Regions from separate parts of the Rhizobium yanglingense genome, predicted to be linked through region 2. Evidence: predicted binding sites of a transcription regulator. Region 2 holds the regulator's gene; the other holds the start of a gene.
What was found. Region 2 encodes HrcA, which represses chaperone genes, less so after heat shock. Its sites were predicted from a motif close to GTTAGCACTCNCNNNNNGNGAGTGCTAAC; they were not measured.
Positions count from the first base shown of each region.

Region 1: a site for HrcA is predicted at 10,904-10,932, ahead of groES (co-chaperone GroES). Genes of this name have one in related genera too.

Region 1 is NZ_CDSAWY010000005.1:1,855,561-1,871,199, reverse strand. It holds gene ACW4PC_RS19040 (monovalent cation:proton antiporter-2 (CPA2) family protein) at 1-749, shown strand, start outside; gene ACW4PC_RS19035 (patatin-like phospholipase family protein) at 746-1,597, opposite strand; gene rsmD (16S rRNA (guanine(966)-N(2))-methyltransferase RsmD) at 1,658-2,218, opposite strand; gene ACW4PC_RS19025 (pseudouridine synthase) at 2,199-4,133, opposite strand; gene ACW4PC_RS19020 (nucleoside deaminase) at 4,225-4,662, shown strand; gene ACW4PC_RS19015 (hypothetical protein) at 4,659-4,862, shown strand; gene ACW4PC_RS19010 (hypothetical protein) at 4,875-5,498, opposite strand; gene ileS (isoleucine--tRNA ligase) at 5,638-8,538, opposite strand; gene ACW4PC_RS19000 (bifunctional riboflavin kinase/FAD synthetase) at 8,782-9,765, opposite strand; gene ACW4PC_RS18995 (TIGR01459 family HAD-type hydrolase) at 9,780-10,628, opposite strand; gene groES (co-chaperone GroES) at 10,989-11,285, shown strand; partial or broken gene groL (chaperonin GroEL) at 11,342-12,982, shown strand; partial or broken gene ACW4PC_RS18980 (hypothetical protein) at 13,623-14,066, shown strand; gene ACW4PC_RS18975 (hypothetical protein) at 14,542-14,853, shown strand; partial or broken gene ACW4PC_RS18970 (IS110 family RNA-guided transposase) at 15,187-15,639, opposite strand, start outside.
Region 2 is NZ_CDSAWY010000005.1:1,340,111-1,355,749, forward strand. It holds gene fhuF (siderophore-iron reductase FhuF) at 1-458, opposite strand, end outside; gene ACW4PC_RS16300 (TonB-dependent siderophore receptor) at 488-2,674, opposite strand; gene gcvA (transcriptional regulator GcvA) at 2,803-3,687, opposite strand; gene ACW4PC_RS16310 (DMT family transporter) at 3,898-4,812, shown strand; gene hemW (radical SAM family heme chaperone HemW) at 4,816-6,018, opposite strand; gene rdgB (RdgB/HAM1 family non-canonical purine NTP pyrophosphatase) at 6,028-6,672, opposite strand; gene ACW4PC_RS16325 (VOC family protein) at 6,681-7,097, opposite strand; gene rph (ribonuclease PH) at 7,094-7,813, opposite strand; gene hrcA (heat-inducible transcriptional repressor HrcA) at 7,998-9,086, shown strand; gene grpE (nucleotide exchange factor GrpE) at 9,188-9,820, shown strand; gene ACW4PC_RS16345 (nucleoside hydrolase) at 9,859-10,803, opposite strand; gene ACW4PC_RS16350 (Hsp20 family protein) at 11,074-11,499, shown strand; gene ACW4PC_RS16355 (BQ00720 family protein) at 11,547-11,804, shown strand; gene trmB (tRNA (guanine(46)-N(7))-methyltransferase TrmB) at 11,815-12,516, opposite strand; gene metK (methionine adenosyltransferase) at 12,513-13,766, opposite strand; gene ACW4PC_RS16370 (helix-turn-helix domain-containing protein) at 13,947-14,366, opposite strand; gene lnt (apolipoprotein N-acyltransferase) at 14,517-15,639, opposite strand, start outside.

The DNA of each region.
Region 1 (15,639 bases), 520 kb from region 2:
GCACGGCATCGCTGCTGGTCGCCATCGTTACACTGTCGATGGCGCTGACTCCGCTCGGGGCAGCACTTTCGAAACGTATGCTGAAAGGCGAGGATCAGGAGGAGCTTGATGAGGACTTCGAGGGTGCGGGCGCCGATGTGCTGATGGTCGGCTTCTCGCGTTTCGGCCAGATCGCCGCGCAGATCCTGCTCGCGGGTGGGCGCGACGTGACGGTCATCGATTTCTCCGCGGACCGTATTCGCCAGGCGTCCTCCTTCGGCTTCCGTATCTATTTCGGCGACGGAACGCGCAAGGACGTGCTGCGCTCGGCCGGCATCGAAAAGGCGAAGATCGTCGTCGTCTGCACGCAGAAGCGGGAAATCACCGATAAGGTGGTGGACCTGGTGCAGGCCGAATATCCGCACGCGAAACTGTTCGTGCGCTCCTACGACCGTGTCCATTCGATCGCCCTCAGGAATCGCAATGTCGACTACGAACTGCGCGAAACGCTGGAATCCGGCCTGCTGTTTGGCCGCCGCACGCTTGAGGCGCTCGGGGTCGACGATGCGGACGCCTTTGAGATCGGCGAGGATATCCGCAAGCGCGACGAGGAGCGGCTGGTCCTTCAGGTAACCGGCGGGCTGCAGGCAGGCCGCGACATGCTCTTTTCCCAGCCGGTCCGGCCAGAACCGCTGGTGAAGCCGAAGCGAACGATGGATTTCGACGAAGATCCGCTAGCCGGAACGGCTGACGTGACAGCGGATGCCTAAGCTCTGAGGCGGGCTTCAAATTCCTGATCGAGTGCGCGCTTCAGTTCATCCTTGACGCCCGCAGACATCGCCAGTACCTCGCGCGCCTTGAGAAAATCCATCACGCCAGTGCGGCCGACGGCCGGGCGCAGGAAGATATGCGGCGGCTGGAGCTTGAGCTTCAGCGTAATTGCCGTCTGCATCATCAGTTGGCCGGAACCGAAAATGCTTTCCATGCGGTTCGGAATATGTGTGCCGTCGCCTTCCGGCGCACCGACGACATCGACACCGATGACGATGTCGGCACTATCCATCAGGCACTCGTATGGGACCGGGTTGCTGATGCCGCCATCGATCATCACCCGGCCGTGGAGGCGAACGGGCATGAAGACGGCAGGGATGGAAGACGATGCGGCAAGCGCCGGAAACAGCGCTCCTTCGCCGATGATGACCTCGCTCTGACCGTAGTAATCGGTCGTGATGACGTTCATCGGAATAAGCAGATCTTCGAAGCGATCGGGCAGGCCGGCCGGCAGGAAAGCCTTGAGGATACGCTCGAGATTGAACTGGCCGATACGGATGCCCTTTGCGACGGCGTCCCGGACCGTCTGCGGCCGCAGACCCCAGATGCGGCTGACGACAGCCGTCTTGTTACCGACCGTCATCAGCGCGTGTTCGCGGATCGCCTCGCCACTCATGCCAGCCGCCATGCCCGCACCCATGATGGCGCCGATCGACGCGCCGGAAATCGCAACGGGCCGTATGCCGAGCTCGTCCAGCGCTTCGATCACGTGGATATGGGCGAGCCCACGGGCACCGCCGCCGCCGAAGGCGATGGCCACCGTCGGCATGCGGCTCGCAACAGGCATTTCGTTATTCGCAATAGCCGCCGCCTGCTGCACAACCCAACTCCGGATAAACCGCCGCCCTTATTCAGGCTGGTAGCGGAAGAAATGAACCCTTGTATCGCCAAAGATGCGATCTTCGAGGAAGAGATAGGAAGGATCAACTGAAACGGCAACATCCGATCGCTCTTCGAGAACGGCAATCGCGCCCGGCACGAGCCAGCCGCCCTTGGCGGCAGCTGCCATCGCCTTTTCACCCAGACCCTTGCCATAGGGTGGATCGGCGAAAAGCATGCTGAAGGGCTCGAGATTGCCGACGGAACCCAGGTCTGTGGCGTCACGCCGCAGAATGCGGGTGCGGCCGTGGAGGCCGAGCGCATCGATATTCTCCCAGAGAAGCCCCCTGCCCTCGACGCTGTTTTCGACAAAGAGCGCATGACGGCAGCCGCGCGAGATGGCTTCAAGGCCCACGGCGCCGGTGCCGGCAAAAAGATCCAGAATCCGGGTGCCGTCGATGCATTCCGAATAGGCGTGGCTCAGGATATTGAACAGGCTCTCACGCGTCCGGTCGGCAGTCGGCCGGATGTCGTTCGATTTCGGCACGGCGAGCGGCCGTCCGCGAAACTCACCGCCGACGATCCGCACCGCGCGTCATTCCCTTTCCTTTCGGTCCACCGCGCGACGGCGCGCCCGAAGGCTTGCCACCGCCGCCGGGCCGATCGCCCTTAGGCTTGCTTGAGAAATTCTTGGAGCCGCCGCCCGGCTTGCCGAAGCTCTTGCCACGGGGCTTGTCGCCCGCAGGTTTATCGCCAAACGGCCTTTCGCCGCGCGGACGTTCGGAGCGGCCCTCGCCGGGAGCGGTGCGGGCTGTGCGCGGACGATCGCCGAAGGAATGGGGACGCTCGTCACCTTCTTCGCGTGGTCTGCGGTCGCTGCGGGGCTTGTCGCTAAAAGGCCGATCCCCACGCGGAGGACGGTCACCTGACGGGCGGTCACCACGCGCGGGACGATCACCGAAAGAACGGGGACGCTCGTCACCTTCTTCGCGTGGTCTGCGGTCGCCACGGGGCTTGTCGCCGAAGGGCCGATCCCCGCGCGCAGCGCGGTCGCCGGACGGGCGGTCGCCACGAGCCGGACGGTCGCCAGAACGGCGATCCGGGCGTGCAGGACGATCGCCGAACGAGCGCTTGCGGCCAAAACCCTCGCCGTCATCCTTGGACTTCGGCGAAGCTTCGCTGGAGCGGATCCACTCGCCTTCTTCGTCGCGGGCGCGGTTGATCTGCACGCGTGGCCGGTCATCGCCGTAGTTGGAGGGCTGCGGCTTACTGCTGCCCGGCTTCTCTCCACGCTTGCGGGCGGTCTGGGCATTCTTCGCAGCCTTGGCGGCAGCCTTTTCGCCGAGCGGACGGGCGCCGGGCGCCATCCAGACGTTGGCGTTTCTGCGGCTGCCAAGCGCCGGCCGCTTGGGCCGGTCGTCTTCCCTGCGGCCAACATCGCGGTCGCCTTCGCGCCTGCCATCCCGGCGGTCATCACGGCGGTCATCACGGCGATCGTCACGCTTGGTGTCGAGACGGCTCAAAGCACGCTCGCGCTTGTCCTCAGGCTTCCAGGAGCGCTCGCGCTTCTCCGGCTTTGTTTCCACCTCTTCCTCGGCAGCAAGGGCAGGCGCGTTGTAGATCGGGGCATCGAAGTTCGCCTTGGCGTCCTCGATCAGGCGCGGTCCAAGCTGATCGCGCAGCGTGCGTCCGCGCACTTCAACGACGTGGCCCTCTGGCAGATCGCCGAGTTGGAACGGACCGTAGGAAACGCGGATGAGACGGTTGACGTCGAGGCCGAGCGCGCCGAGCACATTCTTGATTTCACGGTTCTTGCCTTCGCGAAGACCCATGGTGATCCAGACGTTGGAACCCTGGGTGCGGTCAAGCGTCGCTTCGATGGAGCCGTAGAGCACGCCGTCGACGGCAATGCCGTCCTTCAGCCTGTCGAGCGCTTCCTGATCGATCTCGCCATGGGCGCGCACGCGGTAGCGGCGGAGCCAGCCGGTGGTCGGCAGTTCGAGCGCGCGGGCAAGACCGCCGTCATTGGTCAGCAGCAGCAGACCTTCGGTATTGATGTCGAGCCGGCCGATCGACATGACGCGCGGCAGCTCTTCTGGCAGGTTGTCGAAAACCGTCGGGCGGCCTTCCGGATCGGAATTGGTGGTCACCAGACCGGCCGGCTTGTGATAGAGCCAGAGGCGCGTGCGCTCGATGCCGCGGATCGGTACGCCGTCGACCTCGATCTTGTCGGTAAGCGTCACGTTGACCACCGGCGTATCGAGCGTCTTGCCGTTCAGCGTGACGCGGCCTTCCATGATCATGCGCTCGATGTCGCGGCGCGAGGCAACGCCTGCGCGCGCCATGACCTTGGAGATGCGTTCCGCCTTGGTTTCGCCGTCGGTCTCGGCGGCTGCAGCCTTGGGGGCCGCCGAGCTTCTTGCCGATTTGCCTTCGGTTTTCGGCCGCGCATCGTGCGCGGAGGGCTTGCCGCCCGGCCGTTTTGGCTTGTCTTTGAATGTCATTTGTTGTTTGCCTGCCTTTTGGGGCCTGTCTATCAGGTCGCGCCCTTGCGGTTAAGTGGGAAATTGCCGGATCGTGAAGACAAATCGGTTTATGGAGATGGCCCTTGACGAAGCGCGGGCAGCGGGCGAGCGCGGCGAAGTGCCGGTCGGCGCCGTGGTGGTGCGCGATGGCGCCGTCATCGCGCGCGCCGGCAACCGGACGCGGGAGCTCAACGACGTCACGGCCCATGCCGAGGTGGCTGCGATCCGCATGGCTTGCGAAGTCCTGGGGCAGGAGCGTCTGGTTGGCGCCGACCTCTACGTGTCGCTGGAGCCCTGCACCATGTGTGCCGCGGCCATCTCGTTCGCGCGCATCCGCAGGCTCTATTACGGCGCGGAAGATCCCAAAGGCGGGGCAGTCGACAATGGTGTGCGGTTTTACGCCCAGCCGACCTGCCATCACGCGCCGGAGGTCTATTCCGGTTTGAACGAAACGGAATCAGCGGACATTCTCCGGACGTTCTTTGCCGAAAAGAGAGAGCTTCCATGACCCCGAGCATTCTTGTTCTCGCCGCCATAGTCGCGCTCGCCGCCTCGGCTTACAGGGCGCTCGCGCCGGGTGCAGAGAAAATCCCGATGCAATGGTCTTTGCGGGGCAAGGTGAGCTGGTCGGCGCGCCGGCTCATGGCCTTCGGCTTTGTGTCGGCACTTGCCCTCGTTCGCCGCTGGTTTGCGGCGCGGCAGGCCTGAGATGGCCTGAACTTACTGAAGGAAGTTCCACCACTTCTTGCCGGTGCCGGCAACTGCAGCATCCTTCTTGCGCTGCTTTGCCTTCTTGAGCTCGGGTTCGCCAAGGTCTTCCAGCTTGGCGGGATCGTCGACCTGGCGATAGGTCGACGGCGGATCGGAAATGTAGCGGCGCTGATCGAGATAGGCCCCCTTCTGCAGGGCACGGGCTTCGCGGTAGGCCTTGGTCTGCGCTTCGGTCGTCTGGCGACCGCCTTCGACGCCGTTCTTGGCGAGCGGCGAGACATAGGTATACTTGTCTTCGTTATCGTCGGCTTCCTTGACGAGGCGTGCACGGGTTTCTTCCGGCGACTCGACCCACTGCGGATTTTCCTTGCTCGCGATCGTCTGCTGCGGCTCGACCAGCGCTTCCCTGGAAGCCTGGGCAGGCAAGATGAGCGTCGGGCGCGGCGTGTACTTGACGCCCTTGTTCTTCGGCTCGCGGGGAGCCAGGGACACGGACTGGCCGATATCGTCGCCAAGCTGCGCCATCGCCGTCGTGCCTGTACCGTAGGTCGGGCTGCAGCCGGAAGCTATCGAGCCCGCCGCCACAACAACAGCCAGGCAAGCGCCTGCACGGAACCAACGCGTCGCTAACATGAAAACCCTTCCAGCCATGCCGGTGCAATCATCGCCCTACCGGATGATCGTCCCCCTGACGTAAAAATCCGGCCATTTTCAGGCAGCTTTTACCGGATGAACTGCAAAAGAGCAATTCATCCGGCAATTTTCTTCAGTATTACAATCCGAGTTCACGCAATGCAGCGGCATCGCGCGCCGATACATCCGGATACTGCGGATCGGAGCCGACATCCTTGGTGATACGCCAGGAGCGGGCGCATTTGGTGCCCTCGGCAAGTGCTGGCTCGACGCTGACGCCCGGAACTTCCGGCAGCCGGAAGGCTTCGGCCGGCCCCTCGGCGCCGTCGACGGCAATATCCGAGGTGATGCAGATTTCCGAGAAATCCAGCCCATCAAGAGCAGCGCGAAGCACGCTGTCCGTGACATGCACGACGGGCGCTGCTTCCAGCGACGAGCCGATCCGCTTGTCCTTGCGCTCGATCTCCAGAGCGCCGGTGACGACCGAACGGATCGCACGGACCTTCTTCCACTTGCCGGCCAGCGCCTCGTTCTTCCATTCAGGCGGGATCGCCGGGAACTGCTCGAGATGAACTGAGACCGCCGACGGATCGCGCGACAGCCACGCCTCTTCCATCGTGAAGGGCAGCATCGGCGCCATCCAGGTCACCATGCTATCGAAGATATTGCGGATGACATGGAGAGCCGCACGGCGCCGCGGGCTCGACGGCGCATCGCAATAGAGCGCGTCCTTGCGGATGTCGAAATAGAAGGCCGAGAGCTCGACATTGGCGAAGTCGATCAGCGCGCGGGCGATCTTCTTGAAGTCGAAGGCATCGTAGTTCTCGCGCACGAGCTCGTCGAGCTCGGCCAGGCGGTGGAGCATCAGCTGCTCCAGTTCCGGCAGATCGGCGAGCGCGATCACTTCGCCCTTGTCGTGGGCGAGTGTGCCAAGCATCCAGCGGATCGTGTTGCGGAGCTTTCGGTAGGCATCGACATTCGTCTGGATGATCGTCTTGCCGACGCGAAGGTCGTCCGCGTAGTCGGAGGTCATGACCCAGAGGCGGAGGATATCCGCACCGGCATCCTTCATAACTTCCTGCGGCGCAGTGACGTTGCCCTTGGACTTCGACATCTTCTCGCCCTTCTCGTCCATGGTGAAGCCATGGGTGAGGACGGCGTTGTAGGGCGCGCGGCCGCGGGTAGCGGCCGATTCAAGCAGCGAGGAATGAAACCAGCCGCGATGCTGGTCCGAGCCTTCGAGATAGAGATCGGCCGGCCACTTAAGGTCCGGGCGGTCTTCCAGCGTAAAGGTGTGCGTGGAGCCCGAGTCGAACCAGACGTCGAGGATATCCATGACCTGCTTCCACGGCTCGTTCGCCCTCTTGCCGAGGAACCGCTCACGCGCACCTTCGGCGAACCAGGCGTCGGCACCTTCCTTTTCGAAGGCATCGAGGATGCGGGAATTGACATCGTCGTCCTGCAGGATCTGGCCTTGCTCGTCGACGAAGACGCAGATCGGCACGCCCCAGGCGCGCTGGCGCGAAAGCACCCAGTCCGGGCGCTGTTCGATCATGGCGCGCAAGCGATTCTGGCCGGCAGCCGGAACGAAGCGGGTATCGTCGATCGCGTTCAGCGCACGGGAGCGCAGCGTCGTTCCGTCGCCGAGCTCCTTGTCCATATGGACGAACCACTGCGGCGTGTTGCGGAAGATGACCGGCTTCTTCGAGCGCCAGGAATGCGGATAAGAGTGCTTCAGGCGGCCGCGTGCGAAGAGCGCGTGACGGGCGATCAACGCTTTGATGACGCGCTCATTGGCATCACCCTTCTTGCCGCTGTCGTCGATAATGCGCGCCGCGCCGCCTTCCGCATCCGGGCCGAAGCCCGGCGCGTCGATGGTGAAGAAGCCGGCATCGTCGACCGGGAACGGGATCGTGGACGAGATGCCGCGCGCTTCGAGCTCCCGCATATTGTCCATCCAGGCATCGAAGTCCTCGCGACCGTGGCTGGGGGCGGTATGGACGAAACCGGTACCGGCGTCATCGGTCACATGCTCGCCATCAAGCAGCGGCACCTGGAAATCATAGCCGCCGCCCAGGCCGTGCAGCGGGTGCGCGCAGGTGACGGCGGCAAGTTCATCCGCTTTAATATCGCGAACGAAATTGAAGGTCACTTTCGCCTTGGCAGCGGACTCCTCAGCCAAGCGCCTGGCAAAGATCAGCTTCTCGCCGGGCTGCGGGCCGAAGTCGTTCTCGGCGGTTGCAACTTCGTAGAGGCCATAGGGGTAGCGCGACGAGAACGCGACCGCGCGGTTGCCGGGGATCGTCCAAGGAGTCGTCGTCCAGATGACCACGAAGGCGCCGGCCAGAGCGGCGGGGCCTTCCGCGACGGGGAACTTCACCCAGATCATGTCGCTTTCGACATCGGCGTATTCGACTTCGGCTTCCGCCAGCGCTGTGCGCTCGACGACCGACCACATGACCGGTTTGGAGCCGCGGTAGAGCTGGCCGCTTCTTGCGATCTTCAAAAGCTCGCCGGCAATGCGCGATTCGGCGTGGAAGTTCATCGTCGTATAGGGATTATCGAAGTCGCCCTCGATGCCGAGGCGCTTGAACTCCTCGGACTGAACCTTGATCCAGCCGGCGGCGAAGTCGCGGCATTCCTTGCGGAATTCGTTGATCGGAACTTCGTCCTTGTTCTTGCCCTTCTCGCGGTACTTCTCCTCGATCTTCCATTCGATCGGAAGGCCGTGGCAGTCCCAGCCGGGAACGTAGTTGGCGTCAAAGCCGCGCATCTGGAACGAGCGGTTGATGACGTCCTTGAGGATCTTGTTCAGCGCGTGGCCGATATGGATGTTGCCGTTCGCATAGGGCGGGCCGTCATGGAGGACGAATTTCTCGCGTCCGGCGGCGGATGCGCGCAGCTTCCTGTAGAGGCCCATCTGCTGCCAGCGTGCAACGATTTCCGGCTCCTTCTGCGGCAGGCCGGCGCGCATTGGGAAGCCGGTTTCGGGCAGGTAGAGGGTCTTCGAGTAGTCGATCTTTTCGGCTGTGTCGGTCATGTTCAGCAATCGTTTCTGGGCGCCTTCAAGGCGCGACGGCTTCAAAAATGTCTGATGACGGAAGCGCTCGTTTGCCCAAGCGCCAAAAACCCGGACCTTCCGGCGGCTCAGCGCGCGCGGAAGGCCGGGCCGATAATTCGCATCGCACTCGACAGCCGGACATTATTCATAGCGGCGGTTCATAGGCGTTTTTGCCGGGAAAAGGAAGAGGGATTTGAGGCCGTGCCCACCGGCAACGCGGCGTCAGACGAAACAAAGCTTAAGGTCGAGTTCGCCGAGCGGCCGGACACCCGCAAGCAGCGCCCTTGCCTCCTGCTCGTCAAGCTTGATCTGCTCGACGAGCGGTTCCAGGCCGTCGAACTTCAGTTCGGGCCGCAGGTGGCCGAAGAAGGAGACGGAACAGGTCCGGCCGTAGAGGTCGCCGCTGAAATCGAAGAGATAGGTCTCCAGCAGCGGCGCACCGTCTTCGATCACCGTCGGGCGGCGGCCGTAGCTTGCAACTGCATCGTAGAGATTGCCGTCATCCAGGCGGAAGCGGACGGCGTAGATGCCGGCTGCAAGTTCGGCCTCCGGCGGAAGCTGCATGTTTGCGGTTGGAAAACCGAGCTCGCGGCCAAGCTTTTCGCCGCCGATCACCTCAGCCTCGATTGTGTAGCGGTAGCCGAGCAGCGCGGCGGCCTCGCTGACATCGCCTTCCTTCAACAAGTCGCGGATGCGGCTCGATGAGACGACCTCGGCATTCTCGTCGCGGAAGGCGTCGATCAGCGTAACGCCGAAACCGTATTTATGGCCGGCATCCATAAGGAAGGCCGGGCCGCCCTCGCGATTCTTGCCGAAATGGAAGTCGAAGCCGGTGACGACTTCGGAGGCGCCCAGCCAGTCCTTCAAGATGCCGTGGATGAAGTCGTCCGGCGAGCGCTGCGAGAATTCGCGGTCGAAGGGATATTCGATAACGGCGTTGAAGCCGATCGCTTCCAGGATGCGGGCCTTCAGGGGTGCAGGGGTGATGCGAAAGACCGGTGTTTCCGGCCTGAAGACCGTGCGGGGATGCGGTTCGAAAGTCAGCACCAGAGCCGGGATGTCCCGCTCTTTCGAGATTTCCAGCGCGCGGTTCAGCACCGATTGATGGCCGCGATGAACGCCGTCGAAATTGCCGATGGCAATCACCCCGCCCTTCAGGTGGGCAGGCAAGGGTTCGCGGGTTTCATTGCGGTGAAAAACGGTCATCGGCGGGCTTCTTCTTATGCGAGGCGCGGCATCCACCACTTGGGCGCGGCCTTCTCGCGTTCGAGATAGGCATGCAGGATCGCCTCGTCGGTCTCGCCGTTCAGCGTGTACTCCTTCGCGTGGATACCGCCGCTGATATAGAGGAGATCGAGGCCGTAATCGAGAGCGCCGTGCACATCCGTCGGCATGCCGTCGCCGATGGCAAGAATGCGGCTTTTCGGGAAATCGCCGTGGAGTTCGTGCGCGGTTGCCAGCACGGCGTCGTAGATCGGCGCGTGCGGCTTTCCGGCGATGCGGATCTCGCCGCCCAATTGGTGGTAATAGGCAGCCATGGCGCCGGCGCAGGGGATGATGCGGTGACCACGTTCAACGACGAGGTCCGGATTGGCGCAGACCATCGGCACGTTGCGCGCCTGAAAATCCTTGAGCATATCCGTGTAGTCTTCCGGCTTTTCCGTCTCGTCGTCGAAGAAACCGGTGCAGACCACGGATTGAGCGTCCTTCGCATCGACGCGCTCGACGCCGAGACCTTCGATGATGGCCAGATCGCGATCCGGGCCAAGCAGGAACACCTTCTTCGGGCCTTCGGCGATCAGGCCACGGGTGACGTCGCCGGAGGTGACGATCCGGTCATAGGCGCCGTCCTGGATGCCGATCTGGCGAAGCTGGGCGACGACCTGAGGCGCGATGCGCGGCGAATTGGTGATGAGGATAACGGCAAGCCCCTCGCCGCGCGCCGCTTCCAGAGCGGCAGCGGCCGTCGGGAAGGGATCGACGCCATTGTGCAGCACGCCCCAGACATCGCAGAACACCGCATCATACTGGCTGGTGATCTCCGCAAAACTTCTAATCCGCTTGGCCATCCGATTTCCCGATTTGCTTTCAGTCAGGCGTGACATTGCAAAGGCATGCCGCGATGGCAAGGATTTTCGGGCGATCTTCAGCAAAAACCGTCGGACCTTCCACGAGAGGAACGCCACGCCGTGGACAGCCTGCGCGGGCGCTCCGAAGCTCACGCAACCGACACGCGTCGAATCGGGCGATGCTTCAAACAATTCCCGCCCTCTTCACAATTCCGGCGCAAAATTCCGTGATGGGTCTTCTTGACTCCTTCTGGAGCCATCCCTAAATGCTCGGCGCTAGCACTCCTCAACGGAGAGTGCTAACACTTATCCATGTGGGCCGCCCGGCCCGCGAATGTCATTTGATCGAGGGATTAGACAATGGCAAGCACCAATTTCCGCCCCCTTCACGACCGCGTCGTCGTTCGCCGCGTTGAATCCGAAGAAAAGACCAAAGGCGGCATCATCATTCCCGATACCGCTAAGGAAAAGCCGCAGGAAGGCGAAATCGTCGCCGTCGGCTCCGGCGCACGTGACGAGTCCGGCAAGGTCGTCGCTCTCGACGTCAAGGCTGGCGACCGCGTTCTGTTCGGCAAGTGGTCCGGCACAGAAGTCAAGATCAACGGCGAAGACCTTCTGATCATGAAGGAAGCCGACATCATGGGCATCATCGGCTGATCCAGCCGGTCGCTTTTTACCGAAATCGCTGACAACCCTTCTCAGGAGTTTTCAAAATGGCAGCTAAAGAAATTAAGTTCGGCCGCACCGCGCGCGAAAAGATGCTGCGCGGCGTCGATATCCTCGCTGACGCAGTCAAGGTAACGCTCGGCCCGAAGGGCCGCAACGTCATCATCGACAAGTCCTTCGGCGCGCCGCGCATCACCAAGGACGGTGTTTCGGTCGCCAAGGAAATCGAACTTGAGGACAAGTTCGAGAACATGGGCGCCCAGATGGTCCGCGAAGTCGCTTCGAAGACCAACGACATCGCCGGTGACGGCACCACGACCGCAACCGTTCTTGCTCAGGCCATCGTTCGCGAAGGCAACAAGGCCGTTGCAGCCGGCATGAACCCGATGGATCTGAAGCGCGGTATCGATCTTGCCGTTACTGAAGTCGTCAAGGATCTCCAGGCCAAGGCCAAGAAGATCTCCACTTCGGAAGAAGTTGCCCAGGTCGGCACGATCTCCGCAAACGGCGACAGCCAGGTCGGTCGCGACATTGCTGAAGCCATGCAGAAGGTCGGCAACGAAGGCGTGATCACTGTCGAAGAAGCCAAGACCGCCGAGACCGAACTCGAAGTCGTCGAAGGCATGCAGTTCGACCGCGGCTATCTCAGCCCGTACTTCGTGACCAACCCGGAAAAGATGGTTGCTGACCTCGACGACGCCTATATCCTTCTGCACGAGAAGAAGCTCTCCAACCTGCAGTCGATGCTGCCGGTTCTCGAAGCCGTCGTTCAGACCGGCAAGCCGCTGCTGATCATCGCTGAAGACGTCGAAGGCGAAGCACTCGCAACGCTCGTCGTCAACAAGCTGCGCGGCGGGCTGAAGATTGCTGCCGTCAAGGCTCCGGGCTTCGGCGACCGCCGCAAGGCCATGCTCGAGGACATCGCCGATCCTCACCGGTGGCTACGGTCATCTCCGAAGATCTCGGCATCAAGCTCGAGTCCGTTACCCTCGACATGCTCGGCCGCACCAAGAAGGTTTCGATCTCCAAGGAAAACACCACGATCGTCGACGGCGCCGGCGCCAAGTCCGACATCGAAGGCCGCGTTGCGCAGATCAAGGCGCAGATCGAAGAAACCACCTCCGACTACGACCGCGAGAAGCTGCAGGAACGCCTTGCCAAGCTCGCAGGCGGCGTTGCCGTCATCCGCGTCGGCGGCTGCGACGGAAGTCGAAGTGAAGGAAAAGAAGGACCGCATCGACGACGCCCTCAATGCGACGCGCGCTGCTGTTCAGGAAGGTATCGTCCCGGGTGGCGGCGTTGCCCTGCTGCGTTCCTCCGTCAAGATCACGTCCAAGGGCGTGAACGACGATCAGGAAGCCGGCATCAACATCGTTCGCAAGGCGCTGCAGTCGCTGGTTCGCCAGATCGCTGACAACGCTGGTGACGAAGCTTCGATCGTCGTCGGCAAGATCCTCGACAAGAATGACGACAACTACGGCTACAACGCTCAGACGAGCGAATATGGCGATATGATCGCCATGGGTATCGTCGACCCGGTCAAGGTCGTCCGTACGGCTCTGCAGAATGCAGCCTCGGTTGCTTCGCTGCTGATCACCACGGAAGCGATGATCGCCGAGCTGCCGAAGAAGGACGCTCCGGCAATGCCAGGCGGCATGGGCGGAATGGGCGGCATGGACATGATGTGAGACTGAGGTCTCGCATCTGAGCCATCCGGTTCAGTTCAGGAAGGGCGGTCTTCGGGCCGCCCTTTTCTTTTGAAGCGCGATTCGCAGCTGCGCACGCGCAGGCCAAGCCGTCGACTTTTCAAAGCGTTTAACTTGGCCCGTTTGCTTGCCGCCACCAGCCCGTAGCTTTCGCGAAGCTTGCGCCGCCAGATTTTTCAACAAATATTCGAATTTCGCTTAAAGAGGAATTTGCCGGGCAAAAACCACTCCTTTGCGAAGAGAAACCACGCACAAATCCATCACAAATTGATTCCTTGTACTTCTCATGCGACGTTTTCCGGCAAAATAGCCGGTTGAACCGTCTTGGCCGGACGAGGGTTCCGCCCCGAAAAAGCCGTTGCCGTTTGGCGAAAAGCTCCTATAAATCCGCGCTGCAATTGATGTACGTTCGAGGATCGTTTTCACCCGCCAGCGAGGCCGGAACGCCGTCTTAACCTGCGCGAACATTCGGCGACGAACGTTTGCGCGACAAGCAAGAGCAAGCCTCAGTGCCCCGCCGGCGATCGAGGTTCCAGACCCTAGGCATGATGCCTGGCGCCGTATGACCCTGTTTCGCTCTGACCGCAGCGCAGCGGAGACTGCGCCCGAACCGGGGAACCCCTTGTTTAAGATCGCTAAAGCAACTGTTGCCGCCCCCCTGATGCCTGGATCGCTCGATCTGACCCATCGCAACCAGGATATGATTGCGCAATTTTCGGTCTCCGAGGCCTGGGCCGGCGACTTCTCAAGCGGAATCATCCGCCTCGGCGACTGGAGCAGCCTGCTGCATGGCCTTTCGACACAGGAATGCGGCCTTCTGAGCCTGCTGCGCTGCTATGATCCGAAAGATCGGGGGCATATCCTCGCGCTTTTCGAACAAGCCACAACACTTTCGTCGTCCTTCTGCTTTTCCACCACGATCATGATGCCGAACAGCATGCGTCAGCCGGTTTTCTGCATGGGTGAATCGAGCGGAGTGGAGGAAAAATTCAGTGGCAGCATCGCGGGGGTCTTCATCTTTCCGCGCTTCAAGCTGGATGGGGCAAACCAGACGGCAAGCCGGCAACAAAGCGCAAGCATCGTAAGAGAAAGGCCGATCCTGCGACCGGCCATACCGAGAATGCTGGGGCTTTTCGGCGACAATGATATTGGACGCGAACGTCAGGCAGACTGTGTGGAAACGCGTGATCGACGGTGGCTGTCGTCAGATTTTCAGCCAATCCGGCCAGTCGTGCGCGAAGGCAGCGCTGGGGTCAGCCGGCCAGAACGTCGACAGGATCATGGCGCGAGCGCCCAGTCGCCTTCGGCCTCACACGGATGAAACCGGTGATCGTTAGGTCCAGTCGATCCACGAAAGCTTCGATGAAGCGGACCGGATTGTCCGGTCCGACGCAGTCGTCCAGCGGCTCGGGCAAAAGCAGCATTTGCGAGCGGTCTGTTCTAGAAGGATGTGCCATGGCAAAGTGTAGACCGACAGTTGCCACAAGGAATTTTCAATTGGCTTTCGGGCAGCGGGAATAAGCGAACCTGGAGGGAAATGGATGACTGACTGGGAACTGATCCGAGACATGATGGCCGCAGCGATCGATGCTTGTGAGAGCGATAGAGACGCTGCTGTTAGCGTGCGCGGCGCGTGGACCTATCCGGAAAACATTCGATACGCGATCATCCGAGAGAGGCACGAAAAGGCAGACGACCGCGCCTATGTGCCGGAAGCCTCCCGCACCCTTGTCGCCATGGCACACGCCGCAGCGGAAATAATTGGATCCGGCCAGCCTAAGGCTCCAGCAGCAGACGACATACGCAAGATGATCACCTGGTTCGGTAGCCACGCTGTCCCTGGTGTCGAGTAGGCCATCGGGAACCGGCGTAGCACCTCATCTTGAATCGAGGACGTTAGTTTCCACACGGTCTTCTCTATTCGGCGTGTTGAGGTCAATCGCTTCAAGCTGTCTCTGCACCGGCATTCAATATCTTTCGCGGTCCACGCTTCTCTCCGGGATCGGCACATTGGCCCTCCCACCATAGGATCAGAAGAACAAGGCGGTCCAATCTGTAGGGCGCTCTGACTGCGGTAATATTCTGCAGTCGATGCAAGACCGTGCCCCGAACTCACCTTGTCCACCGTCCGCGAAGGACATCTTTCCGCCGGTCGGCAGAACTCTATTGTCTCCTGTTATTCCTGCTCATGCGGCCTTCGCCACGTCCTGGTCGCGGGTCCACCGGAATTCCGTCCCATCACTCCACATCCGATGCATGATCACTGCCAGCCGCCGCGCCAGCGCAACGATCGCCTTTCGCATGCCACGTCGCTTTACGACACTCATCGCCCATGCTTTCAGCCAAGACCATTTCCTGACTCGGGTCAGCAGCACCTGCGCCGCCTCGTAAAGCAAACCGCGCATGATCGCATCGCCGGCGGCCGAGACCCGGCCGATCCTCTTGCTTTCTCCCGATTGATTGACGACCGGCGTCAGGCCTAGGGCTGGCCCCACCGCTCGCGACTTCGCAAACCGGGCGGGCGCGTCGATGGTGCAGATATACGCCAACGAGATCACAGGGCCGATCCCAGGTATCGTCATCAGCCGGTTGCAGGTGTCATCATCCCGGGCGATATCGAGCACCTTCCGGTGCAATCG
Region 2 (15,639 bases):
GAGATGCCGCAGGCCTTCAGCCGCATAACGGCCTCGCCAAGGTGGGTTTCAAGCAGCGGGCCTACGGCCGTGAAACTTTCGGTCTCGACCTCGCTTTCGATCGTGCCGGCATGCGGGACGCCGAAGGCGCGCGGCAGGCCGTTATCCTCCAATGCGATCGTCATCTCTTCGAATCCGACCGGAAGGGCCTGGCCGCCCAGGCGCCGGGCAAGCAAGTAGGGGATCGAAAGCCCGGAAAAATAATAGAGCGACCACATGGAAACGACGGCGCGCCGGTCGCTGCCGCCGGATATTTCCGCATAGCGATCAATCGCGCGCTGAAAGCCTCCGTCCCGGAAAAAAGCAGGCAATGGCACGCTGCCGGCAAGCTCCTTGCTGATCATCATCTTGTCCCGGCACCAGGCATGCTCGCCGGAAAAGGCGGGCGATAGGCCAAGCAGCCCGTCCTCCATGGTCATCTCCCGATGCGACCCGCTTGCCATCGGCCCTACCAAGTGTAGCGCAGGGTGCCGATCACCGAGCGGCCCTGGTCGCGGTAGCAGAAGCCTGCCGAGCAGACGGGCTCGCGCCGGTCGAGTAAATTGGTGGCGTTCACCTGCAGGCTCAGACCGTCGTACTTCTTGTCGAGTGCAGCAAAGTCGTAGCTCACTGCTGCATCGAAAAGCACGCGGGCGCCGTTTTCCGTCGTGTTTTCGTCATTGCCGTAGCTCTTGCCGATGTAGCGGGCGCCGAAGCCGAAGCCCATTCCATAGACGGGGCTGCTTTCCTGGAATTTGTAGTTGGCCCAGAGCGATGCCATATGCTTCGGCACGGAGGAAACATAGTTGCCGACAGTGCCCGTCGGGCCTTCGAGGATCTTGGCGTCCGTAAAGGTATAGGACGCGACGAGCGACAGGCCGTTGTCGAGGCTCGTGTTGGCCTCGATCTCGAGGCCACGGGAACGAATCTTGCCACGCTGGACCTGAATGTTTTCTGGGCCGCTCGGCAGGTTCACAACCTCGTAGTAAAGACTGTTTTTCTGATCGATATTGAACAGGGCGGCAGAAAGCATCGTATTGCTGTCCGGCAATAGGTATTTGACGCCAATCTCTTCCTGTTCGCTCTCGGTCGGTTTGAAGGGGGCGTTGGTCTCCCTGTTGATACCGGCATTCGGCGCAAAGGCGGTCGAGTAGCTGACATAGGGCACGAGGCCGAAGTCGGTCTCGTAGCTCAGACCGATTCGGCCGGAAAATTCCTTGTCCTTCTGAGAGATGGTGTCCACGGTGTCGGCAACGAGATCGGTATTTTCCGTATCAGTCCAAACCCAGTCGTAGCGCCCGCCGAGCGTCAGCAGCCATGCGTCATAACGCATCTGGTCCTGCAGGTAGGTGCCGGCCTGCCACTGATCCTGAACGGTGCGGGTCTGGAAGTCGATGTGCGGGACTGAAGCGCCTGCGTCCGGATTGTTGGTATCAAGCGGCGGCGAGACGCCGCGACCGTCGAGCGAACGCCAACGAAGCCGGGTCAAGTCGAGGCCGGCAAGCAGCGTATGGTCGATATCGCCCGTCTCGAATGTCGCCTCGAGCTGGTTGTCGATAACAAAGGCCGTCAGGCGTTCGTCAAACGTGCCGGCGCTGCGATCCAGCAGCGTTGGATCGACCGCATTTGGTGCGTAGGCAAAGGCCCAATCGGTGTCGATGTTTAATGTCGAGAAGCGTGCATTCTGGCGGAAGACGAAGCTGTCGTTGAGCCTGTGTTCGAACTCATAGCCGATGCGGCCCTGGTTCTGAACAGAATTGTTGAATGCAGGGTTACCGGCGAAGTAATCCGTTACTTCGCCGGTAACCGGGTCGTTGTAGTAAGCGGCCGTGCCACCCGTCTTCGTGCGCGAATATTCGCCAAGGATGGTAAGCTTTGTGTCCTCGTCGGGCTTCCATGTGAAAGCCGGCGCGATATAGACGCGGTCGTCCGGAACACTGATCTGCTCGGTATTGGCGTCACGATAGAGCCCGGTGAGGCGATAATAGAAGGGATCGCGGTCGTTGACAGGGCCGGAGAAATCAAACTGGCTCTGGTAGCGCTGCTGCGTGCCGTATTGCAACTGGAGTTCGTGATATGGGTCCTCCGTCGGGCGCTTGGTGATCAGGTTGTAGAGACCACCGGCGCCGGAGGCGCCATAGAGAGCCGACGAGGGGCCGCGCAGGATCGAAACGCCCTCAAGGCCGTAGGGTTCGGTCTTGAAGAGCGAAGAGCCGGCGCCGGGCTGGCGCAGGTTGTCGCGAAAAACACCCGTATAGGTGACGTCGAAGCCGCGCACCGTGAAGCTGTCGAAGCGCGGATCGAAACCATAAGCACCCACGCGCGTGCCTGGCGTGTAGGCGAGCGTATCGAGCAGCGTTTGGGGGTTGCGGTCCTTGAGTTGCTGTTCCGTCACGGACGAGATCGACTGCGGCGTCTCGATGAAAGGCGTGTCGGTCTTTGCGCCGGTCGCGCTGCTCTTGCCGACATAGCCGTCCGCCTGGATGACACCGCCGCTGCCGCCCTTGACGACGATCTCCTGCAGCACTGTCGCGCCATCGTCCGGCTGGTTTTCGGCGGCGGTATCCTGCGCAGCGGCAGGAAGGAAAAGATGGGCCAGGGCGGCGCCCGTCAACGCGGATGCCCGCAGCGACCTGGCAAAAACTTGTATTTTCATCAGCTTACAACTCTCGGCGGTCTACTTATAATTCATGAGTGTAATAATCAACAATAAGCCGGATGAAAACCTTTTTATGAGTAAATTTCTCCACTTTTTTGGGGAAGAGCGAAGCGACCGCGAGGTCGTCAGCTCTTTACTTCCGACAGCAGCCAACGTCGGAAGGCTGCGACGGCCGGGCGTTCGAGTGCGGCGCCGGGATAGACGAGATGAAAGGCGAGGCGGCTCGCAACGCCAAGCGGGAAGGGGGCGACCACGGCGTCTTCGGCCAGCTCCTTCTCCAGAAATGACCGACGCATCAATGCAAAACCGAGACCAGCCTTCATCGCTTCGTAGGCGCCATTGCCATGCATGAAGATCGGGCCGCGCGAGGCGTCCACCGTCGTCGCCCCTGCCGCCTCCAGCCAGAGCTTCCAGTCGTGCCGGTAAACATCATGGATCAACTGGAAGCCGGCGAGCGTGTCTGGCGAGGGATGGTCTCCAAGCTGCGCTGCCAGCCGCGGGGTGCAGACCGGCACCAGCTCATCATCCACGAGCCGCTCGCTGACAAGGCCGTCATAGCCGCCGAGCCCGTGCCGTATGGCCAGATCGATGCCGTCGCGTTGAAAGTCGAGTACACGATGCGAGGCACTGATGCGCACGTCGATCTCCGGATGGATCTCCTCGAAACGCCCGAGCCGCGGAACCAGCCAATAGGTCGCAAAGCCTGCCGTGCAGGTGACGTTCAGTACAGAGCCGCGTGCCCGCGCTGCAATCGCAGCCGTCGCCTCTCTCATCAGCCGGAAGGCGGTCTGCAGCGTGGCGAAGTAATCGGCGCCCTCGACTGTGAGGGCGAGCGCCCGCGTTTTCCGCTCAAAAAGCCGTACGCCGAGTGCGGCTTCCAGATCGCGGATCTGTAGGCTGACGGCGCCGGGCGTCACATGCAGCTCCTTGGCGGCCAGCGTCATGCTCAAATGCCGCGCCGCAGCTTCGAAAGCCCGCAGGGCCGAAAGGGATGGCAGAAATTCGCTCATGATTTAGTTTCGCTAAAGCATATGCCGAGAAAGACTCGTTTGCCGGAATGCAATTATAGAAATATATCAGAATGAAAGCGATCACTAAACAAAATCGTGAAGCGACATTCATCGAGCATAAATCGTAACTGGCAGAAACTGGCGCGCAAGAAACGGGTGGCGAAATCATCCGCCGCATCGTAAGCCCGCGAACAAGGATGGGAGACAGACATGCAGAAACAAATGGGCTTGGCCGAATGGAGTATGCTTTTGGTCCTGTCCCTCCTTTGGGGCGGCTCCTTCCTCTTCAACGGTATTCTCGTCAAGGCACTGCCGCCGTTTACGATCGTCACGGGCCGCGTGCTGCTGGCGGCGCTCGCGCTCAATATCATCGTGCGGCTCATGGGTCATACGATGCCGCGCGACGGCAAGAGCTGGGTCGCCTTCTTCGGAATGGGTGTGCTGAACAATATGATCCCCTTCTGCCTCATCGTCTGGGGCCAGACTCACATTGCAAGCGGCCTTGCCTCGATCCTGAATGCCACGACGCCGCTCTTTACCGTCGTTGTTGCCCATATCCTGACCACCGACGAGAAGATGAGCGGTCATCGCCTGATCGGTGTGCTCATCGGCTTTGCCGGCGTGGCTTATATGATCGGCTTCGATGTGCTTAACGATCTCGGCTCGAATGTGCTGGCGCAGCTCGCGGTCCTCGGAGCTGCGATCTCCTATTCCTTCGCCGGCATCTGGGGCCGCCGTTTCCGGGCGATGAGCATGCCGCCGCTGCTGCCGGCCGCAGGCCAGGTCACGGCCTCCACCATCTTGATGCTGCCGATCGCGCTGATTGCCGACCGTCCATGGGCATTGCCCGCTCCCGGCATCGAAACCTGGCTGGCGCTGCTCGGCCTGGCACTTCTTTCGACCGCCATCGCCTATGTGCTTTTCTTCCGGGTGCTCGCAACGGCGGGCGCGACGAACCTGGCGCTGGTGACCTTTCTCATTCCCGTCAGCGCCGTTCTGTTGGGTACGATCATCCTTGGCGAGCAGCTGCAGGCAAAACATCTGATCGGCATGGCGACGATCGCGGTCGGTCTTGCGGCGATCGACGGGCGGTTGATGTCGCTTGGAAAACGCCGGGCAGCCTGAGGCTCAGCAGGCGAGATCGGCGACGACCGAATCGAGGATCAGCATGCCCGAGGGCGTGCAGCGAAGGCGAGAATTGCCGATCCGCTCGATGAAGCCGTGCTCCAGCAGAAATTCTTCGCGCTTCGGATCCGGATCCCGGCCGGAAAGCTGCTGCCAGCGGGCAAGATCGACGCCTTCCTTCAGACGCAGCCCCATGAGCAGCAATTCGTCCGCCTGCTCGTCATAGCCGAGCCGTTCCTGCTCCAGAATGCCATGCCCGTCGCGCTCGACAAGCTCGAGCCAGGTCTCCGGCTTGCGCTCGGTCGCCGTTGCGATCTTCTCAGGCCCGCGCGTCAGGCGGCCATGTGCGCCGGGCCCGATCCCGGCATAGTCGCCGTAGCGCCAGTAGGTGAGGTTATGGCGGCTCTCGGCGCCGGGCCGCGCATGGTTGGAAACCTCATAGGCCGGCATGCCCTCGCGCGCCATGATCTCCTGAGTCGCCTCGTAGAGGATCGCCGATTGGTCCCCATCCGGCACGATCAGTTTGCCGGCCTTGTGCAGGCCGTAGAAAGGCGTGCCTTCCTCGATCGTCAGCTGGTAGAGCGAGAGGTGATCGACCGCGTATGAGATCGCTTCCTTCAGCTCCGTCTCCCATTCTTCGACGGTCTGGCGGGGGCGGGCATAGATCAGGTCGAAAGACATGCGCGGGAAGATGTCGCGCGCCAGCTTGATGGCTTTCAATGCATCGGCGACGTCATGCAGGCGGCCGAGGAATTTCAGATCCCGGTCGTTCAGTGCCTGAACGCCGAGCGACACGCGATTGACGCCTGCGGCGCGATAGCCGCGGAAGCGCTCGGCCTCCACGCTTGAAGGATTGGCCTCCATCGTGATCTCGATGCCGTTCGGCACATGCCAGTGCTTGGAGATACCGTCGAGAATGGCCGAAACCGTTGCTGGATGCATGAGCGACGGCGTGCCGCCGCCAAGGAAAATGCTCGTCACCGTCTTCGGTCCGCTCATCCGGCGAACGGCAGCCATCTCTTTCAGGAACGCAGCGGCGAACCGCTCCTGGTCGACCGGCTGATGACGGACATGGCTGTTGAAGTCGCAATAGGGGCACTTCGCCGCGCAGAAGGGCCAATGCACATAGACGCCGAAACCGGGCTCGCCGGTATCGGGCAGAAGCATCGCATCGCGCGTCAAGCTTGGTGTATCGAGAATCTCCACGAACCGACCTTACGCTTCCAGGCAGGTTTCGACAAAGCGTTTGAATGCGCGCGCCCGATGCGACAGGGCTTGCGGCTTGCCAATGTTCCAGCCGTGTTTTTCCTCGGCACTCATCTCGCCGAAGGTGATGTCGTAACCTTCCGGTTGGAAGACCGGATCGTAACCGAAACCCTGGGTACCGCGCGGCGGCCAGACGACGGTACCTTCCACCTCGCCGCGGAAAAGCTCCGTATGCCCGTCTGGCCAAGCGAGGCAGAGCACGCTGACGAAGCGTGCGCGCCGTTGTTCCGGCTTTGTGGCTCCGGCCTTCTCCAGTGCCTGTTGCACCTTTTCCATCCCCATCGCAAAGTCGCGCGTGCCGTCTGCAGTCTCGGCCCAGTTGGCCGTATAGACGCCCGGATTGCCACCAAGCACATCGATCACCAGTCCAGAATTGTCGGAAAGCGCCGGCATCCCTGCTGCTTTGGCAGAGGCGAGAGCCTTGATCGTCGCGTTTTCCTCGAAGGTTGTGCCGGTTTCGTCAGGCTCGATGAAGTTGAGGTCCGCTGCCGATTTGGCGGTAAAGCCGAGCGGTCCGATCAGTTCCTGGATCTCGCGGATCTTGCCGGCGTTGTGGCTGGCGACGACGATCGTCTTCGTTTCAAGCGTGCGCATGGTCGGTCCTATTCAATGCCCCAGATTCTGGCTTCGGCGCATTCGAGGCTGTTTCCCGCGGGATCGCGGAAATAGATCGAGCGGCCGCCGTTCGGCCAGTGGACTTCGGATTCGATTTCGATGCCCGCGGCTTTGAGCTTCGCCGCCATGGCATCGATGTTCTTACCAGACACCCGGAAACATGCGTGGCCCTGACCTTTCGTGCCGTGGGGCGGCACCTTTAGGGCATCGGCCCCTGGCGGTTTCACCGTTTCATCGGGGTTGAAGATCAACAGCACGCCTTGCCCGCAGCGGAAGAATACATGCCGGTTTGCGGCGCGCGTGATCTTGGCAAGGCCGAGCACGCCTTCGTAGAAAGCCTCGGCCTTGTCGAGATCCTTCGCATAAAGCGCGGTCTCCAGCATGCCTTCCAGCAGGACAGTCATCCGGCGATGGCCTGTTTCTGCATGTCGACGAGCTCCACGATGCCGGTTTTCGCCAGTGTCATCAGCGCCGCAAATTCCCCGTCCGTGAACGGCGTGCCTTCGGCGGTCCCCTGAATTTCAACGATGCCGCCTGCGCCCGTCATGACGAAATTCGCATCGGTTTCGGCCGAGGAATCTTCGAGATAATCGAGGTCGATCACCGGCTGGCTGGCAAAGATGCCGCAGGAAATCGCAGCGACATGATCCTTGAGCACGCGCTCGACCTTGATCATGTTGCGGCTCTCCATCCACTTCAGGCAGTCGTAGAGCGCAATCCAGGCGCCCGTAATGGAGGCCGTGCGCGTGCCGCCGTCAGCCTGAATGACGTCGCAGTCGAGCGTGATCTGGCGCTCGCCAAGTTCCTTGAGATCGACGACGGCACGAAGCGAGCGGCCGATCAGGCGCTGGATTTCCTGTGTGCGCCCGCCCTGCTTGCCGGCCGCGGCCTCGCGTTTCATGCGCTCGCCGGTTGCCCGCGGCAGCATGCCATATTCGGCCGTGACCCAGCCCTTTCCAGTGTTGCGCAGCCACGGTGGCGTCTTGTCCTCCAGGCTTGCGGTACAAAGCACATGCGTATCGCCGAATTTGACGAGGCAGGAACCTTCCGCATGCTTTGAGAAATTGCGCTCGAAAGTGACTTTGCGCATCTGGTCGGTTTTTCTGCCTGAAGGCCGCATTGTGATCTCCTGAAGCACGATGCCGAAAACCGTAAAGCGGTTCTCGCAAAACATCATGCATGCTTGAATGGTGTCGACCGCTTCTACGATTGGCCGCAGCTATTTGCAAATTCCCTTTTGCTACGAGGGCGAGAACGGCTATATTTTAAGGATCGTCATCAGCAGCGCAGGTCTAAGGAAGTTCATGGGGTTCAGGTCGACGTCGGTTTCGGATGCCGTTGCTGCGCTGGATGAACGCTCCAAGGAAATCTTCCGCCGCATCGTTGAAGGCTATCTGGAAAGTGGCGAGCCGCTCGGCTCGCGCAATCTCTCCCGCATCCTGCCCATGTCGCTATCGCCCGCGTCGGTGCGCAACGTGATGAGCGACCTGGAGGAGTTGGGCCTGATCTACTCGCCGCATGTCAGCGCCGGACGCCTGCCGACGCAGGGCGGCCTTCGCTTCTTCGTCGATGCCTTCATGCAGGTCGGCGACCTTTCCGCCGAGGACCGTGCGAATATCGACCGCCAGGTCCGCCCCGAAAGCCGCGATAATCCGGTTGAATCGATGATGAACGAGGCAAGCCGGATGCTCTCCGGCATTTCGCGCGGCGCAGGGCTCGTCATCACCTCAAAGAGCGATCCGGTTCTCAAACACGTCGAATTCATCCGCCTGGAGCCCACCAAGGCGTTGGCAGTGCTCGTCGGCGATCACGATCAGGTCGAAAACCGCATTATCGAATTGCCGGCAGGCGTTACGTCGTCGCAGCTGACGGAGGCCGCGAATTTCCTCAATGCCCATATGTCCGGCCAGACATTGCCGGAATTGCGCAAGCAGCTCAGTCGCTTAAAGGAGAACGTCCGCCACGAGCTCGACGCGTTGTCCCGGGATCTGGTCGAGCGCGGTATCGCGGTGTGGTCTGGCGATGCGGACGAAGGCAAGCCGCCGCAGCTTATTATTCGAGGCCGATCCAATCTGCTCGATGGCCTGGCACGGGCGGAGGACCTCGATCGTCTCCGCATGCTGTTCGACGATCTCGAAAAGAAGGACAGCCTGATCGAGCTGCTGAACCTTGCCGAAACCGGTCCGGGCGTGCGCATTTTCATCGGTTCTGAGAACAAGCTCTTTTCGCTTTCCGGCTCCTCGCTGATTGTTGCGCCCTATCGCGACGATGACGACCGCATTGTCGGCGCCGTCGGCGTCATCGGGCCGACACGGCTCAATTATTCACGCATCGTGCCGATGGTGGATTACACCGCCCAGCTGATTTCCCGGCTTGCGCGCGGCACGCTGTAAAAAACCCGGAATTTTTTCTTCTTTGTCACGCAGACTTGATTTTTTGCGGTCAAAGCTCGATATCGGGCGCATCCCAAGAGAACCCACTACCGGAGACCGTCATGACTGACGAAACGACGAAAAACGGATCTGACGCTGCCGCGGCTGAAGCCGCAGACGACGTTGCCGCAAACGTCGAGAACGAAACCACGGTGGAAGCGCCGCGCCAGCCGGATCCGCTTGAAGTGCTCAAGGCTGAAAATGCCGAGCTGCGCGACCGTTATCTGCGCCTTGCCGCCGAAATGGACAATCTGCGCCGCCGCACGGAGCGCGACGTGAAGGATGCAAAGTCCTACTCGGTCGCGGGCTTTGCGCGCGATATGCTTGCCGTTTCGGACAATCTGCGCCGCGCGCTCGATGCCATCCCCGCCGAGGCGAAGGAAGCGGGCGAGACGGGCCTCAACACTTTGATCGAAGGTGTCGAGATGACGGAGCGCTCCATGCTCTCAGCGCTGGAGCGCCACGGCGTCCGCAAGTTGGATCCGATCGGCCAGAAGTTCGATCCGAACTTCCACCAGGCGATGTTCGAGGTTCAAAATGCCGAAGTGGCGAATAACACGGTCGTCCAGGTCGTTCAGGCAGGCTTTACGATCGGCGAGCGTGTTCTTCGTCCCGCAATGGTCGGCGTGGCCAAAGGCGGCCCGAAGGCAGCGGATGCAGACCTCAACACAGCGTTCACCGAAAAGGACGCCTGAGATTCTTCTCAGGCGCCTTTCATAATCAGTCCGAAAAATCAGATGCGGGCGAAGCGCTCGATCATGAGATCGAAGAAGCCGTCCGCATCCACATAGCGCATCACCTTGGCATTGCGCTTGCGGTCGGTCACATGCCACCAGTCGACCACCGTCATGCCCACGGTCAGCTCCGACTTCACCTCGATCTCGACATTGCAGTCACGGCCCTTGAAGAGCTCAGGCTTCAGTAGGTAGGCGACGACCGCCGGATCGTGCAGAGGCCCACCGTCCGAGCCATACTTCTCGACATCGAAGCGCTCGAAGAATTCCAGCATTTCGACCATTGCTTTGGCCGGTGCCGTGCCGAGATCGGCCATGCGCTTGACGCGATCCTTCCGTGTCAGCAACTGATGTGTCACGTCGAGCGGCATCATCACGATCGCTATGCCGGAACGAAAGACGATGTCGGCTGCTTCCGGATCGACATAGATGTTGAATTCGGCGGCGGGCGTTATGTTGCCGCCCTCGAAGAAGCCGCCTCCCATCATCACCAGTTCACGGATGCGCGGAATGATGTCCGGCGCCTTTTGCAAGGCCATGCCGATATTGGTGAGCGGTCCCAGCGTGCAGAGCGTCACCGTGCCTTCCGGCTCGCGGCGAAGCGTCTCGATGATGAAGTCGACGGCGTGCTGTGCCTGCAGCGGCATCGTCGGCTCATCGAGTTCCGGTCCATCGAGGCCGGTCTTTCCGTGCACGTGCTCGGCCGTGACCAGCTTGCGCGCGATTGGCGCGTCGGCGCCTGCGAAAACCTTCGTGCCGGTCCGTGCGCAGAGCTCGCAGACGATGCGCGCGTTGCGGCTCGTGTAGGAGAGCGGCACATTGCCTGCGACGGTCGTGATGCCGAGCACCTCCAGCTCTTCGGGGCTGCCGAAGGCAAGCATGATGGCCGCTGCATCGTCCTGGCCGGGGTCGGTGTCGATGATGATCTTTCTGGGGTTCGCCATTGCGTTGCTCCGTCTCAAGGTGCACGTCGTCGTGGCAGGCACCATTCGTTTATTTTTCCGTCGCAGATCGGCGCAGCCGCTGCGGTCGACGATGTGATGCGAGTCGCCATGATCTTTGTCAAGCAACGGCCTCAGTCCTACCGTCGTAAATTCATGTGACTGCGATGCGCCGCATATGTCTTGCGCGAAAGGCACACACTTCCCATATTAACGGCGTCCGGATGCTACGCTTAGGTCCGGGAAGGTCGCTTGGATCAAGGACTTTGAAAGATGAGCCGCATGACCCCCTTCGCCAGCCCGCTGCTTCTGGGCTTCGACGCCATGGAAAAGACGCTTGAACGCATTTCCAAGGCAAGCGACGGTTACCCACCCTACAATATCGAACGTATCGCCCCCGGCCAGGGAGCGCCTGAGCGCCTGCGCATCACGGTTGCCGTCGCCGGTTTCAGCGAAGACGAGCTGGACGTTACGACGGAAGAGAATCAATTGTTGATCCGGGGCCGCCAGGTCGAGCATGGCGAGCATGAATATCTCTATCGCGGCATTGCTGCGCGCCAGTTCCAGCGAACCTTCGTGTTGGCAGACGGCATGCAGGTTCTGGGCGCCAGCCTCAAGAATGGATTGCTTGCCGTTGATCTCGTTCGTCCGGAACCGGCGCGCATGGTGAAGAAAATTAACATTTCGGTCTCACAGTAGGACAACGGCCCATTCGGCTGTTGGTCCCTTCTCCCGGAGGAACAGGAATGTTGATGAAAGAAGCGAATTCTCACCTGACCAAGTCCGAACTTGCCGGTATCGGCAACGGCGAGGTCGCCTATATCCGCAAAATGCGCAACGACGAGGTTTCGAAGTGCTTCCCCGAAGCACCGGATATCGATCCGAGCGTGGACCTTTGGGCCCTCTTCGGCGCAGACGGAACGCCGATCCTGCTCACGGACAATCGCTCCAGCACCTTCTTCAAGGCGGCTGAAGACGAATTGAAGACGGTCAGCCTGCACTAAAGATGCAGGCTTAGACCCTTTTGAATGTCAGATAGGCGGAGGACCTGCCCTCGCGCCGGGCCTTGGCCTCGTAGCGTGTGCTCGGCCAGCCCTCATAGGGCGTCAGCCAGTCGGCGGCGTTTTCCGCAAGCCAGTCGAAGCCGCCGTGATCGCGGCACTTCAATAGCGTCCAATTCACGTAGGTATCGATGTCCGAGGCGAAGCAGAAGAGCCCGCCCGGCTTCAGCACGCGATGGAAACGGGCGAGATTGGTCTTGGAAACGAAACGCCGTTTCCAATGCTTCCGTTTCGGCCAGGGATCGGGATAGAGCAGATCGATGTGATCCAGGCAGCCGTTCGGTAACCAGTCGAGCAGCTGCGTTGCATCGTCATCATAGACGCGGATATTCTTTGCACCCTTCGTCTCGATGCTTGCCAGCAGTTTCTGCATGGAATTGATGAAGGGTTCGACGCCGATGAAGCCGGTCGAGGGCATTTCCAGCGCACGGTGGATCAGATGTTCGCCACCGCCGAAGCCGATTTCCAGGCGCAGCCGTTCAGCCGGAACCGGAAAGAGGTTTCTCAGCGGCTCTGGTGGAGCCGCTGAAAGGTCGATGAGGAATGCCGGGAGCAGGGTGTTCAGTCTTTCCGCCTGATGTTCGCGGAGAGCCTTCCCCCTGCGGCGACCGAAGAATGCCTCGGTCGCGCGCCCCCGACGCTCCATATCCGTCATGCTGCTTCCCGGAGCTTCACGGCTTCCTTCAGCGCCTTGACGAGGTCGGTGCGCTCCCATGAGAACGAACCGTCACGGCCCGCCTTCCGGCCGAAGTGGCCATAGGCCGAGGTCTTGGCGTAGATCGGCTTGTTGAGGTCGAGGTGACGGCGGATACCGGTCGGCGACAGATCCATGTTCTTGCGGATCGCCGCCTCGACTTGGTCTTCCGTCACACCCTTGCCGGTGCCGTGCAGGTCGACATAGATCGACAGCGGCTGAGCAACGCCGATCGCATAGGAAAGCTGGATCGTGCAGCGGTCGGCGAGGCTTGCGGCAACGACGTTCTTCGCAAGATAGCGGGCAGCATAGGCCGCCGAGCGGTCGACCTTGGTCGTGTCCTTGCCGGAAAACGCACCGCCGCCGTGCGGAGCTGCACCGCCGTAGGTATCGACGATGATCTTGCGGCCGGTGAGACCAGCATCGCCGTCCGGACCGCCGATGACGAACTTGCCCGTCGGGTTGATGTACCAGTTGCAATCCTTGGCAATCGGCAGATCGCCCAGCGCTTCGCGGATGTAGGGCTCGACGACGGCGCGAACCTTCTTGGAATCCCAGCTCTCATCGAGATGCTGGGTCGACAAAACGATCGAGGTCACCTCGGCCGGCTTGCCGTCGATGTAGCGCACGGTCACCTGGCTCTTGGCGTCCGGACCGAGCTTGGCAACATCGCCGTCGCCCTTCTTGCGGGCTGCGGCAAGCAGCTGCAGGATCTTGTGGGAATAGTAGATCGGCGCCGGCATGAGGTCCGGCGTTTCCTTGCAGGCGTAGCCGAACATGATGCCCTGGTCACCGGCGCCTTCGTCACCTTGCTGGTCGGCGGCGTTGTCGACGCCCTGAGCGATATCGGCAGACTGCGAGTGCAGCAACACGTCGATCTTCGCCTTCTTCCAGTGGAAGCCGTCCTGCTCGTAGCCGATGTCCTTGATAGCGCGGCGGGCGGCAGCCTTGAATTTCGACGGGTTGATGACGTCCTTGCCGTCCTTGCCCTTTTTCATCAGGCTTGGCGGCAGACGGACTTCACCGGCGATGACGACGCGGTTCGTCGTTGCCAGGGTTTCGCAGGCAATGCGCACGCCCCAGGGGTTGACGCCGGTCTTGGCCGCTTCACGATAGACCAGATCCACGATCTCGTCCGAGATGCGGTCACACACCTTGTCCGGGTGACCTTCGGCGACTGACTCACTGGTGAAAAGATAATTCGCGCGCATTTCGGGATTCCCCTCAAAGAACAAAAGCCGTTAGTTGGTACTCATTCCGCGTTCGAAAAACAAGCACAGAAGGACATAAATATATCTTTATATCTACCACGAAATGATAAATTTTGCCCTTAAAACGCAAAAAAGGCGGCCTTTCGACCACCTTTTAAAAAACTGGAAGCATTCAAGGGATCAGTCCGTGTCGGCCTCGGCGGCCAGTGCTTTGACAAGCTCCACGACCTTGCGGCGAACCTTTGGGTCGGAAATCTTCACGAACGCCCGGTTGAGCTGAAGCCCCTCCGAGGAAGAGAGGAAATCAACGACATAATTTGAGCTCGACGCTTCCGCCATGCCGGTCAATCCACCGGTGTGATCGCCCGGGGCGTCCTCGAAGAAAAAGGAAACCGGGACGTTGAGAATACTCGAGATGTTCTGCAGGCGGCTCGCACCGACGCGGTTCGTGCCCTTTTCATATTTCTGGATCTGCTGGAAGGTAATGCCGAGGCTCTCGCCCAGCTTCTCCTGGCTCATACCAAGCATTGTACGGCGTAGCCGAATGCGGCTGCCAACGTGTATGTCGATCGGGTTAGGCTTCTTCTTGTTTTCAATCATGGTCGTGCCCTAGCAAAGATTTTCAACCTGGTTAAACCGGCAGTGCCCAGACCCATCCGTAACGCCACGTTGTAAGCGGCGCAAACCCTATCATCAAGCATACGTTAACAACGCCGATCGCCACCACTATGCAATTTTAGGGGTTTTCGGTCAATTCGGCTTGAAAATAAAACCAAAGCGGGAAATCGACGCAATCAAAATCAATAGCGTTTCAATCAACCAGAAGTAAGCTTGTTGCGAAAACAAGTTCCCGGATGCGCTGCCGAATCCCTCAAGGGTTGCGTCGATGAACCCTCTCTCATTGAGGCCGAGCCCTGCAACAATCTGCCCGCGCGCATTCACGATCGCCGAGATGCCGTTGTTGGCGTCACGAATCAGCGGCAAACCGGTCTCCACGGCGCGCACGCGTGCTTGCTGGAAGTGCTGATAAGGACCGGGCGTATTGCCGAACCACGCGTCGTTCGTGATGTTCAAGATTGCACCGGCATCGGCGATGTCGCCGGTCATCTCGTCGGCAAAGATGATCTCGTAACAGACCAGAGGATAGAGTTTCAGCCCCGTCGGCAGTTCCAGGAGATGGCGCGTTGCCGCGGCAGAAAATCCGCCCGGCATTTCGACGATATTCTGGATGCCGAAATCGTCGAGGATATTCTCGAACGGCACGTATTCGCCGAATGGAACGAGATGCACCTTGTCGGAAGCCGCGACGATCTGGCCGCGTCCATCGAACGCGTAGATCGAATTGTAGTAGCGCACCGGGTTTCCAGGCCCCATCTCTTCGGCCCGCACGGCGCCTGCAATCAGAATCTGATTGTCGTCCAGCGTATCGGCGATCCGGGCAAGAGCATCCTGGTTGTCGGTGAGGATGAAGGGGATCGAGGTCTCCGGCCAGACGATGATGTCCGGCTTCTTTCCGCCGTCCAGCGGCGCTTCGGCGGAGAGCTTCAAATGCATCTCGAAGATGGCCGAGCGGTCGGCGTTGCTGTCGAGCTTGGCCGCCTGATCGATCATCGGCTGCACGAGCCGGATCACTGGCCGTTTCTCCTGCGGCAGCGTGGGAGCTTGCGGCGCGAGATGCAGCACATAGCCGCCGTAGCCGACATGAGCTGCAAAAAGCAGCGCGGCCAGCCCCACACCCGCCGTCGCACCCTGCCGCGTCCCAAGAAGAGCGGGTGCAGCGAAGACGAAGACGGCAAGCGCAGTCACGCCCGTGGTGCCGACGACGTGTGCGGACTGCATCATCAGCGGCATCGGCATGATGCCGTAGCCGACC